DNA from 3 places in the Macrococcus sp. CoH-51_TC_04 genome. Region 3 is predicted to be linked to each of the others. Evidence: predicted binding sites of a transcription regulator. Region 3 holds the regulator's gene; each other region holds the start of a gene.
What was found. The regulator Rex, encoded in region 3, represses fermentation and respiration genes when NADH is low (regulators of the CRP and FNR family bind a similar motif). The targets are predictions, from matches to a motif close to TTGTGAAATATTTCACAA.
Positions count from the first base shown of each region.

Region 1: a site for Rex is predicted at 2,288-2,305, ahead of ACZ2V4_RS01815 (cytochrome c oxidase subunit 2A). Genes of this name have one in related genera too.
Region 2: a site for Rex is predicted at 1,409-1,426, ahead of pflB (formate C-acetyltransferase). Genes of this name have one in related genera too.

Region 1 is NZ_JBVGOY010000001.1:356,328-361,205, forward strand. Features, by position in the region: gene ACZ2V4_RS01810 (dynamin family protein) at 1-2,235, opposite strand, end outside; gene ACZ2V4_RS01815 (cytochrome c oxidase subunit 2A) at 2,367-2,534, shown strand; gene ACZ2V4_RS01820 (cupredoxin domain-containing protein) at 2,547-3,023, shown strand; gene ACZ2V4_RS01825 (b(o/a)3-type cytochrome-c oxidase subunit 1) at 3,095-4,750, shown strand; gene ACZ2V4_RS01830 (MsnO8 family LLM class oxidoreductase) at 4,797-4,878, opposite strand, start outside.
Region 2 is NZ_JBVGOY010000004.1:22,088-26,965, forward strand. Features, by position in the region: gene pflB (formate C-acetyltransferase) at 1-1,351, opposite strand, end outside; gene ACZ2V4_RS05115 (GNAT family N-acetyltransferase) at 1,600-2,040, shown strand; gene ACZ2V4_RS05120 (cupin domain-containing protein) at 2,141-2,650, opposite strand; gene ACZ2V4_RS05125 (DUF5068 domain-containing protein) at 2,760-3,635, shown strand; gene ACZ2V4_RS05130 (hypothetical protein) at 3,691-3,987, shown strand; gene ACZ2V4_RS05135 (DNA-binding protein) at 4,029-4,878, shown strand, end outside.
Region 3 is NZ_JBVGOY010000003.1:144,624-149,501, reverse strand. Features, by position in the region: gene ACZ2V4_RS04775 (ABC-F family ATP-binding cassette domain-containing protein) at 1-1,109, opposite strand, end outside; gene ACZ2V4_RS04770 (redox-sensing transcriptional repressor Rex) at 1,261-1,893, shown strand; gene ACZ2V4_RS04765 (twin-arginine translocase TatA/TatE family subunit) at 1,906-2,094, shown strand; gene tatC (twin-arginine translocase subunit TatC) at 2,155-2,910, shown strand; gene ACZ2V4_RS04755 (GH32 C-terminal domain-containing protein) at 2,979-3,680, shown strand; gene ACZ2V4_RS04750 (MurR/RpiR family transcriptional regulator) at 3,816-4,673, shown strand; gene ACZ2V4_RS04745 (VOC family protein) at 4,828-4,878, opposite strand, start outside.

The DNA of each region.
Region 1 (4,878 bases), on a different contig from region 3:
ACTTCCTGTTCCAGGTGAATCTATAATAACCTTGTTTTTAAGGAAATCATTTTCTAGACCTATTTTTATACGATTGACGAACGCTGCGTGCTCATCTTGTGCCGTATATTTATCAATCTCATTTTTATCTATTTCAATCGTCTGTCCATTTGATAAGTATGCTTTATAGTGATGATATTGTTTGATCACACCAGATGCGAAGCTTTTATCTTCATCAGAAAAATCATTTATCTTGTTTTTATTTTTTTCTATCCATGACTCAATGGTATTCATATTTTCACTTACTGAACATGATATCCCATTAAGCTTGTTAAGCAGCATATCTTCTGTCTTAAATGTTACAAAATGCTGTTGACCATAATACAGTTCGGTAATACTTGCTGTTGTAGGATTCGGAGAAGAAATTAAGATTCTTTCCTGTAACAACGCATTGATGAGGGCACTTTTACCCGCACTAAATGCTCCGAATACAACTATTTTAGTTTCATCATTGTGAATTCTATCAAGCTGTGCTTCTAGCTTACGCATATCTGATTTAAAATAGTCAACCGTTTTAAAGGTTTCATAGACTTCAATATTCAGTGAATCTTGTCTACCTTTTCTATCATTAATAATGCTCTGCTTGTTCACCACTTCATCAGTTTCATTAATAGACAATGTTACATACCTTCTATCTATTAATTTATCGATAGATTCTTCCAGATGAATATAGTAATGCATATAATTTTTAGTAGTGACTGACTCCATTAACTTTTCATTATTTAGATAATCATCAAATAGGATGCTTTTATCTGAAGTATGATTTGTAGTATTTAATTTAGACATATTTATACTTTTTATGAACTTTTCAAGCCAGACTTTTTGTTGCTGCACAATCTTTTTCTCTATGAATGTCTTTAATTGTTCAGAATAGATTAGAATATATTCTTTTGTAACTTCCGGCTGTGGTTTGCTCAGCGCTTTAACATCCTCTTTTGTAATATGATAGTAAATATCATCAAGTAACGCTGGTTGTTCACTATATTTCATATACTGTTCATAATAATTTTTTAGTTGGAAATTAATCTGTTTATCCAGTAGATCATTAAGCATTTCGATGACACTATCTATTTTTTCGTTTTGAATACTCTCAAGCTTTGCCTGTTTATTGAAGAATCCACCTACTTTATAGTTTGTAGCAAAGGTCTCAAGCATCGCACCTATCTTTTCCCTCAGTTCAAAAGGGATTAAATAAGCATTCTTAACAATGTTCCGTACTTCTTTTAATAATTGTTCCGTACGATTATCCTGTATCAATAGTTGCTGCTCACTGTTCAGACTCTGCTGTATATGAAGCTCATCTAGGGCATGAGATATGTCTGCTTCATCTACCTCGAGCTGTTCTAATAGCCTATCTTTTCTTTGATTTAGATAGTTTATCTGTGCGCGTTCAATATAATCGATGATTCTATTGTAGAAATCTCTATCTGCAGTTAACTCATTTACTTGCTGATTGAGTTGTTCCTTTAATTGATCAAACTGATTATGTTCAGAAGCGTAGATTGAAGTATAATAAATAGCTTCAACGTTTAAGTTCCACATCTTAATATTTTGTTCTACTTTTTCTTTGAATGCCGTAAAGAGTATTTCATTTTCATCATGTTTATCAATCTGATTAATCAAGAGAACAACTGGAACTCCCAGTTCATTCATCATCTTAATCTGGCTGAAGTTCTTTTCTGCGTTCACATGATTATATTCCACCGTATAAAAAACGATGTCACTGATGAGTAGATATTTCATTGTGCTCTGCTCGTGATTTTTGAACGTTGCATCAATACCTGGTGTATCCTGAATTACTGTACCTTCTGGGAATGCAAGGTTTTGTTTATGAATCTCTACCGATTCTATATCTGTATTCAATGTATTCACCTTTTTAACAGTGGCATAGCTTTCGACGTCACTGTATGTCTGGTTGTCCATATTTATTCTTATTAGATCTATGTTATCTCTAATAATTTGAGCGGTATTACTCGTTGTCGGAATCGGAGAGCTAGGTAAAATATCCTCATCACATATCTTGTTAATCAAAGATGATTTCCCTGAAGAAAAATGACCTATAAAACTTAATACAATATAATCTGAATAAACTTTTTTTATCACTTCATTGATTTGATTCAATAATAAAGTGTTGTCTGACTTTTCCACTTCTTTTTTCAGTTGATATAATCGTTTGATCTGCTCTTTATTATCCATGTTCTACCTCATTACCTCTTTATTTGTGAAAAATATAACGAAATATCCAAAAGTGTGATATTTATCACATTAATAAACCAGTTACTCTATTATTATAAAGAAAGAAAAGCTATTAAGAAAGGATGTTCAATGTGAATGATGATAAAAATTTGAATCAAACTAAAGATCCAATTCAAGTCAATGAAGACGTTCATCATGATTTAGATTTGCGTGGAACAATGGCTGCTGTACTTGCTTTAGGAGCAATATTTGTTATCACTTGGTTTGCAATTTTTGTACTATTTATAGAACGAATTTAGGAGGGGAATACATTGCATAAGTTTGAAAAAATCTGGCTTGGTCTAGGTATGGGCTCATTAATTTTATTTTTAGGGATTATTTTTGTTTCTGCATTACATAATGGTCATGAGCCTATCGCAAGCGGCCGTGAATTTATTGCGCCGGAGCTTATTGATAAAGATGAAGTATTTAGTAACCCAGGATTACATAAAGTTGAAGGAAAAGACTGGGATTACGAACTTGTGTTTGTTGTTTCAGCATTTAACTACAACCCAGGTAAAGTTGAAATTCCAAAAGGATCAAAAGTAAAAATTATAGCAACAAGTAGAGATGTTGTACATGGCTTTGAAATTGCACAGACAAATGTCAATATGATGATTGAACCAGGTCACATTTCTAAATTTATAAAAACTTTTGATAAAAAAGGTGAATATCTGTTACTTTGTAATGAATACTGTGGCACAGGTCACGCAGATATGAAATCAAACATTAAGGTGGTTGATCAATAATGAGCGAATATAAATTGGATAGTGGGACTTTTGATGAACGTGCTTCGTTCAGAAATCATCATAGAGAAGAAATGGAAAATCGAGTTGAAATGTCCAAACCAGATGGTAAGTTGATTATGGCTCATATGTATGTTGCGATAGTTTGTTTAATCATCGGTGGATTGGCAGGATTAGTTCAGACTTTAGTCCGCTCTGGAACTTTAGAGTTACCCGCTGGTATTGGATATTATCAGATTCTTACGGTACATGGGATCATTCTCGCATTAGTTTTGACTACATTCTTTATCATGGGATTCCAGACTGCTGCAGTCATTCGTACTTGCGGAAAGCTTAGTCCATTACAACGTAAGCTTGTGTGGATCGGTTTTTGGGTAATGCTAATCGGTACTGCAATGGCAGCAACAATGGTTCTACTTAATAAAGCAACTGTGTTATATACTTTCTATGCTCCACTTAAAGCGCATGTTATCTTCTATGTAGGTATGGCATTAGTTATTGTTGGTTCATGGATTTCTGCAGCTGGACAAATTATGCGTTACGCACAATGGAAAAAAGAACATAAAGGCCAAAAATCACCTCTTTTATCTTACATGGTAGTAATTAACAATGTCATGTGGATTGTATGTTCAATAGGTGTTGCTTCTACAGTATTATTCCAGATGATTCCATGGTCTCTAGGATTAGTTGAGCGCATCGATGTTTCACTTAGTCGTACGTTATTCTGGTACTTCGGTCATGCATTAGTATATTTCTGGTTACTGCCAGCCTATATGTCATGGTATGCAGTAGTACCAAAGATTATAGGTGCTAAAGCATTCAGTGATAATCTTGCGCGTATGAGCTTTATGTTATTCTTGTTCTTCTCAATTCCTGTTGGTATTCACCACCAGTTAACTGAACCAGGAATTGACGTTACATGGAAATATGTACAGGTCGTATTAACATTTATGGTCGTTATTCCTTCTTTAATGACTGCATTCAGTCTCTTTGCTACATTTGAAGCATATGGACGAAATAAAGGTGCTAAAGGCTTATTTGGATGGATTAAAACATTACCATGGAACGATGCACGTTTCGTGTTGCCGTTTATCGGAATGGCCGCATTCATTCCTGGTGGTGCCGGTGGATTAGTTAATGCTTCTGCTCAAATGGACCAGGTAGTACATAATACAATCTGGATTACAGGTCACTTCCATTTAACAGTTGCAACAGCAGTCATTTTAACGTTCTTTGGAACAATGTACTGGTTAATACCACATGCTACTGGCCGTGTTATGACAAAAGCAATGAATAAACTCGCTATCGCACAAGGTGTGCTATGGGCAATCGGTATGTCAATTATGTCTGGTGCAATGCACTACATCGGATTATTCGGTGCACCACGTCGTTCAACATATTCTGAATATGGCGGCTCTAAAATAGCAGCAGAATGGATTCCATATCAAGTAATTCAGGCGATTGGTGGAACAATTCTTTTCGTATCCATTATCTTAGTTGTTATCGTATTTATACAGCTTGCATTCTTTGCACCAAAAGGATACGAAGCATTCCCTGTGTCAGAGGCAATGGATGAACATGCACCAGTTTATAAATTCGTTGAAAACTGGAAGTTCTTGCTTGTTGTAACGATTGCATTAATTTTAGTTGCTTACACAGTACCTATTGGTCAAATGTTTATGGATCCACCACCGGGTGCAGCTGGTATGGGTGAAGGCAAACTCTGGTAATAAAAACCATCAAGCATACGCTTGATGGTTTTTATTTTTAATTTAATTATTCTTCACTATTGATCTCATCTATAATTTCTTTAATAGATCTGAAACTCTCTATTTTTAATGCAAAGTCAAAAGTATTG
Region 2 (4,878 bases), on a different contig from region 3:
CGCCAGACTTTTCATCAATCCCACCGTTAATAGCGTATAACAATGTTTTTGCTAAGTTCGCACGAGCGCCGAAGAACTGCATTTGTTTACCAATCTTCATCGCTGATACACAACAGGCGATACCATAATCGTCACCGTAGCTCTCACGCATTAAATCATCGTTTTCGTATTGGATTGAGCTTGTTTTAATACTCATCTTAGCACAGTATTTCTTAAAGTTTTCAGGTAAACGCGTAGACCAAAGTACAGTTAAGTTTGGCTCTGGTGCTGGACCTAAGTTATCTAATGAATGTAAGAAACGGAATGAACTTTTCGTTACAAGTGGACGGCCATCAATACCAACCCCACCGATAGACTCTGTTACCCAAGTTGGATCTCCAGAGAATAATTCATTGTAGTCTGGTGTACGTGCAAATTTAACTAAACGCAACTTCATAATGAAGTGGTCGATAATTTCCTGAACTTCCATCTCAGTGATGGTACCCGCTTTAAGATCACGCTCAGCGTAAATATCTAAGAATGTAGATACACGACCTAAACTCATTGCTGCACCGTTTTGTTCTTTAATTGCAGCAAGGTATGCAAGGTAAGTCCATTGAACAGCTTCTTTGAAGGTCTCAGCTGGACGGCTTAAATCAAATCCGTATATTTCACCCAACTGTTTCAATTCGTTTAATGCACGGTACTGTTCAGATACTTCTTCACGTAAACGAATAATATCTTCGCTCATCACACTAGATAAGTTATGGAAATCTTTATGCTTTTCTTTCATTAAGAAATCCACACCGTATAAAGCGACGCGACGATAGTCACCGATAATACGGCCGCGACCGTAAGCATCTGGAAGACCAGTGATAACGCCGGCTTTACGGCAAGCTAACATTTCTTTAGAGTAAGCATCGAACACACCTTGGTTATGTGTCTTACGGTAATCTGTGAAGATACGTTCAGTTTCGGCATCTAACTCATAACCATACGACTCACAAGCTGCTTTCGTCATACGAATCCCACCGAACGGCTGCATTGAACGTTTGAAAGGTTTTTCAGTTTGAACACCAACGATTGTTTCCAGGTCTTTGTCTAAATATCCAGCATCATGAGAAGTAATGCTAGATACAACTTTAGTGTCCATATCCCACATACCACCACGTTCGCGTTCTTCTTTTGATAACTGCATCACTTGTTCCCAAAGTTTTTTCGTAGCTTCAGTAGGACCAGCCAAGAATTCATCTTTACCTTCAAAAAGTGTGTAGTTCAGTTGAATAAATTCACGCACATCAACGCGTTTGTTCCATTTACCTGATTTGAACCCTTCCCAAGCATTTGTTCTTTTTGTCTCTTCTTTAAACATATAAATCCCTCCAGAATTTTTTGTTCACCAATTCACAAACTCAGTATAACAAGGATTACGTGAAAAGTATCACAAAAATATAAAAAAATATAAAAAATGAAAAAACCCTTCATACCAGTACTTTAACTGTAATGATACAGAGGGTAAAAAAGAGATTATTATATATAACAGATTGAAACTTTTATTCTTATGATTCTAAAAAGTAGTTTTAAAAAATAAATACATGTACAATAATTGAGGTGATTACAATGAAAGAAATAACAAGCGAGGACCCGCTGATCGAGCAAATTGCATGGATACATGAGCAGATACCGAAATCCTATGATAGCCACTATGTAACGACTGAACTTGAAGTAAAACTCAGGACTGAATCTATACGATTGCTGATGAAATATAATCATGATCGCATCATTATAGTCGAAAAAGCACGATTATCAGCCTTTATCTGGTTTCATATTGGAGAGAAGACACATGTTAAGTCCTTATATGTCCATCCAGATGAACGCGGCAAAGGATATGCACATAGGCTTAAGCAATATGTAGAGAGATTATCATTAGCCGCAGATGTCCACTATATCTATGGACACGTTCATCCGGATAATCACGCTATGAGAAGACTTAACCACAAGCTTGGCTATAGGGCAGATGATAAATTGATGTATAAACATATTGAAATGCCATATGATTAGCACGTTATACATCGATGAAAGAAAGATTAGTTTTAATCAAGGGATTATTTAAAAATGGCGTTTCAGACTTTGTTGAGTCTCGAAACGCCGTTTTTCTACGTTAGCCACCTCTGACTGTACTGCACTGATAAATATTATGCCATTCTTTAAACATCGGGCCTGTACTTCCACCTACAGGGTCGGTGTCAGGTAATGGTACAGTATTGATGATCTTGTTTACTTCATTTATATTCTCATAAGATGTCAATGTTTGTGCTGCTGTTGTATCTGGATATGCACCTACAATAGTAAAATCGTCACTTTGTTCTAATTTTTTATGACCGTAACCTGCTGGTAATAATAGAACATCACCTTGTGTAACTTCAATATTTTGGCCGTTCTCCCCACCGATTAATAGTGTGGCACGACCACTTTTTACCCCAAGGACTTCATGCTGGTTGGGATGGAAGTGATGATAATCAAATACACCATTGGTCCATATATTATGCCATGCATTATTTTTAAAGCGTGTTTCGAAATGACTTTCCTCTGTATTATATATAATTACCGGCAGAATCATATGGTTGGGTGTAGAAGGGGATGTGGGTGTGTGTAATATTTTATATTTCATAAGCTATACCTCCTTTTATATGTAGTATACCCCTTGTAAAGGGTGTTAATACAATATATTTTATTGTTATTATGATAGAATATAGATATATTGTGAAGGTGGGATTGTATTGAAATATGTAACAAGTGTACTGGCACTTACTCTAGTGCTGAGTGCATGTGGTAATAAAGAGACAGACTTAAAGCAGTCTGTAGAAAAGCTTGACGCAAAAAAAGCGGAGCTAACGAAAGAATATCATGCGATTAAAGAAAAAAATGATAAACTAGATGAAAAAATAAAAGCAAATGAAGATAAATTAAAAGAGATAGAAGAAAAAAATGAAGCCGAAATTAAAGAACAGATCGCAAAAGAGGAAGCGGCTAAAAAGCTAGAACAGGAAAAGCGTAAGACGAGAGCTAAGCTAAAGAAAGAAGAACGATTAAAGCAGCAGCAAAAAGTTAAGGAAATGTTAGCTGCTAAAACGATGCCGAACACTATAGAGACAACAACGCACGGCAAATCGACACTTGTGAAGTCGATTGATAATGTTAATCTATCGATACATGATAACGGTGTTGAGAGCAATGTTAAGCGTCTACAGATTTTTAAGATTACAAACATAGAAAATCAAAAGGTTATTTTTAAAGGCGCATCTTCCGGTTATACACTTCTTTATGAAGTCCATACGAAAAATAATAATCAGGCTCCTGTCTACTATAATAATACGAGCAAGCTTGTAGTTGGAAAGACTGTCATTTATTCTGATGCGACATCATTTATTCCTCAGGAATTACAAGAAGATTTCGTGAAGTCTGAAGAACGGGCGTACAATGAATATGGGCCAAAGGAGTCTACAGTGAGCTATAAATCGATTGCACTAGATGAAAAGACATATCAAGCTTTAACACAAGATGGAGGAAAACTCTATTTATTAGGTGGTACATCGACAAAGCCGAATAGTGAAGCACAATCAGAAATTGTATCAGAACCTTATACGATTTCCTGATGTTTTTCTTTTATAATTAAGGGAATAATAAATTAAATATATTAGAGGTGATATCATGCATGAAGAAAAGTTCGTATTAATGGAAGGCGAAACGATGACATTGACTGAAATTGCAAGTGAGTTAGAGCATATTACAGGCTATACAGCACTTGATACTTTTGGAGATATTGAACGTGTTGTTGCACAAAAGCCAAACTTTGAGCAAGATTTTGAAACGTATATAATCAATTATCAGTTTAACGAGTCTGAAGATGAAGTTGATGTAACTGTTACAACCCGAAAGGATGGCAGACAACATCTTAAGAAGGATAAAGTTAAGATTAGATTAATATCATATAAAACGAGATCATAAAGCCTTAGCATCTGTTAAGGCTTTTTATAAAGGAGAAGGTTATGAAGAAGTTGATACTTTTATCCATATTGTTTCTCACGGGATGCACGCAGCCAGCACAGTTTTATGATGGACAAGCTGATGTCCTATTTGATGCTGCACATGGACAGACTGCAGGTGAAGCAGATTGGGTGATTGACGGTGCTTTCTCTAGTTTCAATGATGTAATTCGTGATATGGATTATAAAACAGTGAGCACTGATTATGACACGACATTAACATATGAAAAATTAAAACAGTACAAAGCAGTCATTATACCTGAACCTAATATTCCCTTTAAAGTTGAAGAACAGGAGGCTATTCAACGTTTTGTCGGTGAAGGGGGGAGTATTATGATGATTGCTGACCATTATAATGCTGATCGAAATTTAAATCGATTTGACTCTTCAGAAATATTCAATGGATATCGAAGGGGCGCATTTGATGATATTACAAAAGGATTATCACACGATGAAAAGCAATCAGAGCGTATGCAGAATGTGAAAGGTTCAGATTTTCTTTCAGATACATTTGGTGTACGTTTTAGATATAATGCCCTCAATAATGTCAGGATTGATGCAGATTCAGCATACGATGCTTTCGGTCTTCTGGATAATGTGCAAAGTATCAACATGCACGCAGGCAGTACAATAGCAATTACGAACCCTAAAATCGCAAAAGGAATTATCTACCCAGGCAAACTATCACAAAATGATCGCTGGCCGCACGCGGTTGACCAAGGGATATACACAAAAGGGGGTAAAGATGAAGGCGCCTTCGTAGCAATTAGTAAGTATAAAAAAGGAAAAGCTGTCTTTATCGGTGATTCTTCGATAGTAGAAGATGAAACACCAAAGTATGTACGTGAAGACA
Region 3 (4,878 bases):
GTTGTCTTGCCGATGCCATTCGGGCCGATAAATGCGATTGCGTCTTGTTTAGAGACATCAAAGTTGATATTGGTTGCAAGAGGCGTTGAATAGCCGATTGCAAGATCAGTACAACGCAGTACGTCATTTCCTGTTTCTTTATCTATAGTAAAGCGCAGGTTCATTGAGTGGTCGTCTTGTTTTGGCATATCGATCTTTGTCATCTTCTCTAATACTTTGCGGCGGGACTTTGCCATGCCACTCGTCGATGCACGTGTAATATTCTTCTGTACGAATGTTTCTAGTCGTTTGATTTCAGCCTGCTGACGCTCATATTCGGCCTGCATCTTATCATAGAATTGATCACGCAGTTCAATAAATTTTGAATAGTTACCGGCATATTTCGTTACTTGTCCGAGCGCGACATCATATACTGTATTCGCAACCTTATCTAAGAAATAACGGTCATGTGAAATAATGACGATGGCACCGTTGTACGTCGTTAAGTAATTTTCCAGCCATGCAGTTGTATCCATATCAAGATGGTTCGTCGGTTCATCAAGTAATAGTAAGTCGGGATTATGAAGTAGCATCTCAGCAAGTGCGAGACGTGTCTTCTGTCCGCCAGAGAAGTTATCTATTTTCTTATGGAAGTCTTCTTCTGTGAAGCTTAATCCTGTTAAGACAGATTTGATCTTCGTTTCATATAAATAACCATCTTGTGATTCGAACTTTTGCTGCAGTCTTTCGTATTCTGCTAATTTCTCTTGATATGCATCACTCTGTGCATCTTCACTCTGTTCACTTAAGTAAGTGGCGATGCTATTTAACTCCTGCTGCATGCGCTCTAAATGTAAGAAGGGTTTCTTCATAGCCTCATAGACTGTACCTTCAGCATTTAAAGTCATCTGCTGTGTTAAGTAACCAACGTTTACATGTTTAGCAATAGACAGATGACCTGAATCGTAGTCTTCAGTTCCAGCAAGAATCTTCATTAATGTCGTCTTTCCGGCACCATTTCTGCCGACAATGGCTATACGGTCATTGGATTTAACTTCAAATTTTACATTTGAGAATATATTTTCACCTGAATAGGATTTTGTTAAATTACTAGCTTGTAATAGTATCACTTTGTTCACCTCTCTTTTATTGTACAGTAGTGTGATATCAGTGGGAATCATTTATCGTTAATTCATAATTTCACATAGTCATTTATTAGTATAGATGTTATAATTATATCGATGTGAAAGTTATCACAAAAAATAGAAACGGGTGAATAGGATGTCGAAGGACCAAATCAAGATTCCTAAAGCCACTTTGAAACGACTTCCTTTATATTATCGTTTTGTTAATACGTTATATAATTCAAATGTTGAACGAGTGAGCAGTAAGGAATTAAGTGAAGGATTACAGATTGATTCTGCAACAATACGCAGAGATTTTTCTTATTTTGGAGAACTTGGCAAGAAAGGATACGGATATAACGTTAAATTCCTGCTAAATTTCTTTAAGACGACGTTACAGCAAGATATGATTACGAAGGTCGCGATTATCGGTGTCGGTAATTTAGGGACAGCACTAGTGAACTACAACTTCTCGATTAATGATAGAATGAAGATAACAGCAGCATTCGATGTGAATGATGAAGCGATTGGTCGTAAGATTGGCAAGATTGAAGTTCAGGATATGAAAGAGTTTGAGAAGGTTGTAGAAGCTACAGGGATTCAAGTCGTTATCTTAACGGTTCCAGGTAGTGTTGCTCAAGACGTCGCAAATAGAGTGACAAAAGCACAAATAAAAGGTATATTAAACTTTACACCAGAACGTTTAAATGTACCGAGCGGAGTACATGTACATCACATTGATCTCGGCGTAGAATTACAATCATTAATTTTCTTTATGAAAAATCATTAGGGGGATAAATATATGTTTTTAGGTTTAGCATTATCAGGACCAGTTGTTATATTTCTAGGAATTATCGCTTTAATTATCTTTGGTCCTAAGAAATTACCAGAGTTTGGTCGTGCCATGGGAACATCTCTTAAAGAATTCAAAGATGCAACAGATGGCATCATGAAGGATCACGAAGATAAAGATAACAAAGATATCAAATAAATTGAAATTTTAAAGCGGCGATGTAGTGCCGCTTTTTGTATGAGGAGGTCAATTCCTTACATGAATAAAGATGATTTAACAGTAGTTGAGCATTTAGAAGAACTGCGTAAACGAATTATGACAGTCTGTTACTTCTTAGTAGCAGGCGTTATCGTCGGATTCTACTTCGGAAAGCCGGTCACAAAGTACTTGACGAAGGATGATGTGCCAAAAGAAATTACTTTACATTACTTTAAAGTAAGTGATCCGCTGACAATTTATATTACAGTGATTATGTTAATTGCACTCATCTTAATCTCGCCTGTTATTCTGTATCAAATATGGGCGTTTATCTCACCCGGACTGCATCCCAAAGAAAGAAGCGCTACGTTAGCATATATTCCGATCAGTATTATATTATTTCTTGCTGGGCTATTGTTCAGTTATTATTTAGTATTTCCTTACCTCATCTTCTTTACGTTAGGGCTCGCAAGCGAGATTGGTGTCAACCAGATGATTGGTGTAAGAGAGTACTTTAACGAAATGCTGCGCTTTACGCTGCCTTTCGGGTTTGTCTTTCAGTTACCGATTCTTTTACTGTTCTTAACACGACTTGGTATCGTCACACCGATGTTCTTAAGTAAGAACCGTAAGTATGCTTATTTTATTTTATTTGTCTTTGCCGCATTAATTGCACCTGCTGACTTTATGACGTATTTAATGTTCGCTGTGCCGATGTTACTGCTGTATGAAGTGAGTATCCAAATAAGCAAGATCGGCTATAGACAATATTTAAAAGGTGAACAGAAACTGATTGAAGAAGAACTTGAGAAGTAGTGACAAAGCTACTTCTTTTTTTATATTTTCTGATAGAATATAAGTAATATATTTCAAGGAGAATTATGATGAAGGAATCCCAGATAGTGCCATTAACAGAGCAGGAATTAGAGGAACTTGAAGCGCAAGTCGGCAGCAAGTTAGATGTGTATCCATCACAATTGAATTATAATATTGCTGACCATGGATTCGATTATCAGCCCGTCACCTTTATGCTGGATGAACAAGACCGTTGCCTATTAATCGGCAGAATTGGTGATGTACTTGCTACACCAAGGATTGTGTCAATCGAGGATGGACAGCTAAGACAACGGCCACTACTTTCTTCTAGTAGGCAAGGCAAACTTGAAACAGCAGAAGGTTACGCCACAAGGAAGAATGTTCGCCTGCATCCTTATGAAGGCAATAATTATGAACTTGTCGCTGAGATTATAGAGAATAATGCCTTAGAATATATACTTGAATTACGTGTTTCAAGAAAAGAGCGCACGGTATTGATCTATGACACAGAGAAAAGAATATTTACTGTGGATCGTTCGGATAGTGGTTTGATTGATGAACCCTATACAAAGTTTATTACGTTGCACGAACCATTGACAAAGTTACACTGCATTGTTCATAAACAGACGATAGAGATATTTATCAATGATGGAGAAGCAGTAATGTCCACGCGTATTAATACATCAGAATCAGCAGATGGCATTAGAACATCGGCGGTTCATGGGGATGTTTATTTGAAGCTATGGAAGTATGATTTAAAGGATGCATAAAAACATCCACAAATTTTAGAAAATTTTTGTTTTAATTGTTTTCAGCAAATAGTATATTTATACTGAAGTGAAGCTAGCGAATTGAAATTAAATAGGGCATAACATTAATTGAATAAGATGTAAGGAGCTGAAATTATGTATTCAGTATTAGGTCAAATTACAAAGATGTACGATAGCTTTACACCAGTTGAAAAAAGGATTGCCGACGTTGTCATTGAGTACCCTGAAAAGGTGGTCAACTTACCAATCAAAGAAATTGCACATCTTTCAAATACAAGTGAAGCAGCCATTGTACGCTTCAGTAAGCGTCTTGGATTATCTGGGATTAAAGTGGTTAAGGTGGAGCTCGCACGTGAACTTCACACAATTGCAGATAAAAAGGTACCGACGAAGATTGAATTAACAGACGATGAAGAAGTAATGAAAGAGAAAGTCTTCAACAATACAATTCAAGCACTTTATAATACAGAGAAGGTCATTTCTGCTAAAGTAATTGATGAAGCGGCCCAGGCAATTACAAGTGCAAAACGCGTTATGATCTTTGGCGTCGGGAACTCAAGAGTTGTTGCGACAGATTTGCATGTAAAGCTGATGAATATTGATCAGTCTGCAATTCTGGCAACAGATCTTTTATCTGCGATTACATTATTAGGACACTATGAAGCAGGAGATGTATTATTCGTTACATCTGAAACAAGTAAGAATAAGGTTATTACAGATATTTGTAAATATGCAAAAGAGAAAGGGATTAAGATTATATTATTAACACAAAAGTTCTCATCTCCTGCTATTCGTATGGCGGATATTGTACTTGCGATGGCGAAAGAAGAAAATGAAATCAATTTAGGATATATGACAGTACGTACAGCACAACTTACAATTGTGGACGTACTTTATTTAAGAGTTTGTGCGTATTTAAAGGATACAGTATTATCTAATATGCAGAATTTAAATGAAACACGTAAAATTACGCACGAACAAGAGAACTTATAATATAAAAAGCTGCATGTATGTACCGAATTATCGGTGCTATACCTGCAGCTTTTTATAGATGCTTTTATTTTTTATGATGAAACGGTCCTCATTCTTCTCATAGTGCCTAAAAAGCTTGCTATATTTTTCTTAAATAATCCCATAGTTTACACTTCTAATTTTTTGTCATTATTCTAATTCCAATGCCGCTAGGGTCATATATAAT